Regions from separate parts of the Paenibacillus sp. UNC217MF genome, predicted to be linked through region 1. Evidence: riboswitches for the same ligand, from Rfam matches in the RefSeq annotation. Region 1 holds a riboswitch; the other holds the start of a gene.
The links. A riboswitch is a leader RNA that binds a small molecule or an ion and turns the genes downstream of it on or off. The one in region 1 is predicted to bind cobalamin.
Positions count from the first base shown of each region.

Region 2: another riboswitch for cobalamin. It lies ahead of BP95_RS32105 (DUF4430 domain-containing protein); the one in region 1 lies ahead of BP95_RS0106640 (ABC transporter substrate-binding protein).

Region 1 is NZ_JMLT01000009.1:215,429-217,635, reverse strand. Features, by position in the region: gene BP95_RS0106645 (FecCD family ABC transporter permease) at 1-285, opposite strand, end outside; gene BP95_RS0106640 (ABC transporter substrate-binding protein) at 303-1,304, opposite strand; cobalamin riboswitch at 1,754-1,965, opposite strand; gene BP95_RS0106630 (histidine phosphatase family protein) at 2,162-2,207, opposite strand, start outside.
Region 2 is NZ_KK366028.1:184,910-187,116, reverse strand. Features, by position in the region: gene BP95_RS32105 (DUF4430 domain-containing protein) at 1-1,105, opposite strand, end outside; cobalamin riboswitch at 1,265-1,457, opposite strand; gene rlmN (dual-specificity RNA methyltransferase RlmN) at 1,592-2,207, opposite strand, start outside.

The DNA.
Region 1 (2,207 bases):
CAACGGGTTGCGCAGCACTCCTTGAAATGCAGTACCTGCGACCCCAAGCGCCGCCCCTACGAGCATTGCCAATAGAACTCGTGGGAAGCGTACCTTCATCATAATTTGCGCGGAAGCGTCATCCCATGTCACCGGTATGAACTGATCCAGCCCTGGAATATGATGAAGCAGAATTTGAGCAATTTCCCCCATTGGCATTTGTACAGAGCCTACAGCGAGGCATCCTACAACGGACAAAAGGAGAAGCGCAATACCCGCTCCTCCATACCAACCCATTTTATTCATCGATTTCTCCACGATGATTATTTTACCAAGTCCGGATGAATCGCCTTCGCAACTGCCTTCAATCCTTCAGCTACACGAGGTCCCGGACGGCTGATCAGGTTCTGATCCACACCGATTACTTGATTGTTCTTAATTGCATTAATGTTGTTCCAACCGCTGCGTCCACGAATAATTTCTTCCAAGGATTTGTTCGTCTCTTTGTCCACTACACCTTGCGTGAACATGATTACATCCGGATTGGATTTAATAATATTCTCTTCGTTAATTTGAATCCAGCCAGCTGAATCAGCCGCAACGTTCGTGCCGCCTGCCACTTCAATCAGTTCGTTCATGAACTCGCCGCTGCCTACTGTCCAGCCTGGGGAGAATTCAATATACACCTTTTTCTTCTCCGCACTTTGAACGGCCGACTTCACATCTTCACGCACTTGTTTCATGTTGTCAACAATCGTCTTCGCCTTAGCTTGCTGATCCGTAATTTGACCATACAATTCAATGTTCTTAATCACATCATCGTACGTTTTTGGCTCAACCTTGAATATTTTAATGCCCAGTTCACGGAACTTCTTCACGACGGGCTCCTTCATGGAGATACCTGTGAATACGATGTCCGGCTTAGCTTTAATGATTGCCTCTTCATTCGGCTTCGTAATGCCGCCCATTTTCTCTTTGGACTTCGCTGCCTCTGGATAGTCGTCAAAATCAGACACCCCAACGATTTGTGCATCCAATCCAAGCGCGAACAAGGACTCTGTCTCAGCTGGGGACACGGATATAATACGTTCTGGCGCTTTGTCGAATGTGAACTCCTCACCAGTCGCATCCTTAACAGTCAGTGGATACGTCGTTTTTAGATCATCCTGCTTCGGTTGTTCTGTAGCCCCATTGCCATTGGACTCTTGCTGTGCAGTATTATTCTCAGCAGGCTTAGCCGCATCTTTATTGCCGCAAGCCGCCAGTCCTACTGTAAGCATAAGCGCCAATAGCGCCGCTACCGATTTGTTCAGCCATTTGTTCATGTCAGAATCTCTCCCTCGCGTCATTCTTCCTAGTCTCTAACCATGTACTACCCGTGCAGGTGTAAAGCGGTTCCATCCTTCGCCATGCGAACGATAATGCACTGCAAGCTGCACTTGCCGTAAGAATGTATGTACATCCCCATTCGGTATCAGTTGTCAATGAGCACTTGCATATACCTGAGCTGTAAATCCTACTGTGACTGAATTTGTGATATACATTCGTGCTGTGCAATTGCATTGAACTGCAGTTTACCTTGTACAAACGAAGTGCTTGATGGGATGTGAAATCATTTCCAAATACAGCAAAAACCCCCGATCCTTCGATCCGGGGGAACACAAAGTCATCTATCGCAATATTCAACAGACACCTAGAAGCAGGAAGCAAGCAGCTGCGCTGCCATGTTGCCTGATGCATTACGCCAATGACGTGATCCTCTCCGCGAAGGATACAGCTCGTCCATCTTCAGGCAGGTTTCCTGACTTAGGAGAATACGTTGCAGCTCGCCTTCCCATCCATAGCGGTACATACAGCACACACTAATGAATCCGACAGTGGCATCATGAGCGCAACACTCCATTCACAGTGGCGGGACCGCGCCGGGTTTACACCGGCTTCCCTATTAACCTCGAATATGCATCGGCCATACAATACAACGGTGTCTCTTACCGAACAACGCGTATGGATCCGTACCGCATACATACCCAAGGACCTGAAGTATCACGATTATTCAATATGGAATACATTTCGTCATCCAAGTGCTAAACTCGATAATTGATTATAGGGGAAAAGCCCCTGCGTTGCAATAGATTACATCATTGCGCGTATCCAATGAACCTGCTTTGACACACAAACGTCATCATCTGCTGGGAAGCCGTTCTGCTCGCAAGAACTTCCATTTGCGG
Region 2 (2,207 bases), on a different contig from region 1:
CATCCAAGGAAATTAGGTTAGGTTGATAAATGACATCTTCAATCCCCTTGACACTTACCTGCACATTAATCTGTGATTGATCCGGTGGAAGTTTCACTTCCGCGAGGCGACTCCATACCGATTTTCCATGCTTGATATCGAGCAATGCAACAAGAGCCTGCTCGGTGGACATCCGGTTTGTAGCGTTATCCGTTACTTTCCATTTAAATGATCCACTATTTTGTTGAAAACGTGCATATGCATCAATAACTGTGTTGCCGGAATTTTGCCACTTTGCTGACAAGACATCATCGCCTGCAGCAACCAATCCCGATACGGATGTAGATAAGCTATTGGAATTATCTCCGGATCCCCATGTACCAACGGAATCAAACCCTCCGTTGTCCAATTGGCGGTTTTTCAACAATTCCTTAGCTCGTTCAATTGCCGCATCTACCGCGCTCTGTCCTTGGTATTGACCAAGTGCAAGCAGCGCCATACCAGTAATGTCAGTATCACCCGAGCTTCCAGTAGCTGACAGTCCATAACCTCCGTCAGCATATTGTGCTTTAAGCAGATAATCGAGTGCTTTTTGCTTGGATGCGGCATTCCATGATCCCATATCCTGACCAAGCTTTTCACCGGCGCTTAAGGCAATCATTGCCCAAATGTGTTTATTGACTCCACCGATAGCACCCGTTGCTGGATCTTGCTGAGCTGCCAGCTCCGCCCACAGATTCCGGTTCGTTTCCCAAGCGTGAGCCGGATTCTTTCCTAACGCAAGTAAGCCATAAATATATCGAATATGATCGGTGCCTCCTGCATTTGGACGAAGTCTTGGCTCTTTTGTTTCCCATTTAGGTAATCTCCAAGTCCCATCATGCAAATCTTGACCCGCGCTCCACAGAGCAACAAGCTCCCACCATGAATCACTTACAGCATCTTGATTAGAAGCATCATTATAATAATCTTTATAGTATTGAACTGTATGTTCAATCATGTTATTTAGTTGTGTATTACCCTGCCCACTAGCCGCTCTTATGACTTGTGGCTGTACAAGAGATAACAACAACACGATACTTAGTAATGCAGACAAGCTCTTCTTCAACATTCTGTTCGTAATCATCTTCAATGTCTGATCTCCTTAATATGTCGATATGAAGGCAATAAAAAAACACCTTTCCATGTTAGAAAGATGTTAGGTAACCACTTCGGTGCAGCTAAATACACTAGTAATCTCCTACTAGCAGCACGAATAAACATCCCCCTCCCATCCTCGTGAGAAATATAGAGCACTTATATGGCAGGTCTCCTGGCTTCGCATCATCGCTCGACAATCTACCTTCCCGTTAACTCAGTTAACAGTGGATAAAAGCCTTGATTGTCAGCTCTGCGTTACAGTGGCGGGACCGCGTCGAACTCGCATCGACTTCCCTATTAAGCTGCGCGTGCACAGCACCATATAAACTATTTCTATGTAATTGCGATAAGAATACGTGGTTTTATTGTAGCAAAATTTAGCATGACGGACAAAGAACTTTCTCATAGACAGCACGAAAAAAAGCGCCCTACCCATTGGTAGGTACGCCTTTTGTTGACTACAAAATGTTATTTAGCTCATAGCTGCCTGATCGGCACCAGCACCGCTTTCTTTCTTAATCTGCTTGCTGCGAAGCTGGCCACAAGCTGCATCAATGTCTGTACCATGCTCCAACCGTACACTGCAGCTAATGTCCTTTTTCTTCATGACATCATAGAAGCCACGAATCGACTCCTGCTCGCTGCGCTGATACTGGCTGTGCTCATCAACAGGGTTGTACGGAATCAGGTTCACATTGACCTCGTCCTGCATCTTCCACTCTTGAATCAGCTGCACCAACTCAAGTGCGTGCTCCTGCTGATCGTTCACGTCCTTCAGCAAAATATATTCCAGCGTCACCCGTTGGTTTGTCGTGTTGATGAAGTACCGAATCGCCTCCATCACCTTTGCAATCGGAATGGCGCGGTTAATCTTCATAATGCGCGTGCGAAGCTCATCATTCGGCGCATGCAAGGACAGGGCCAAGTTCACCCGCAGATTAATATCTGCGAAGTCTTTAATCTTATTCGCCAATCCGCTCGTCGATACCGTAATTCGTCTCGCTCCAATTGCCAGACCTTTATGGTCGGTAACAACCCGCAAGAAGTCTACGATATTCTCAAAGTTATCGAATGGCTCTCCGATACCC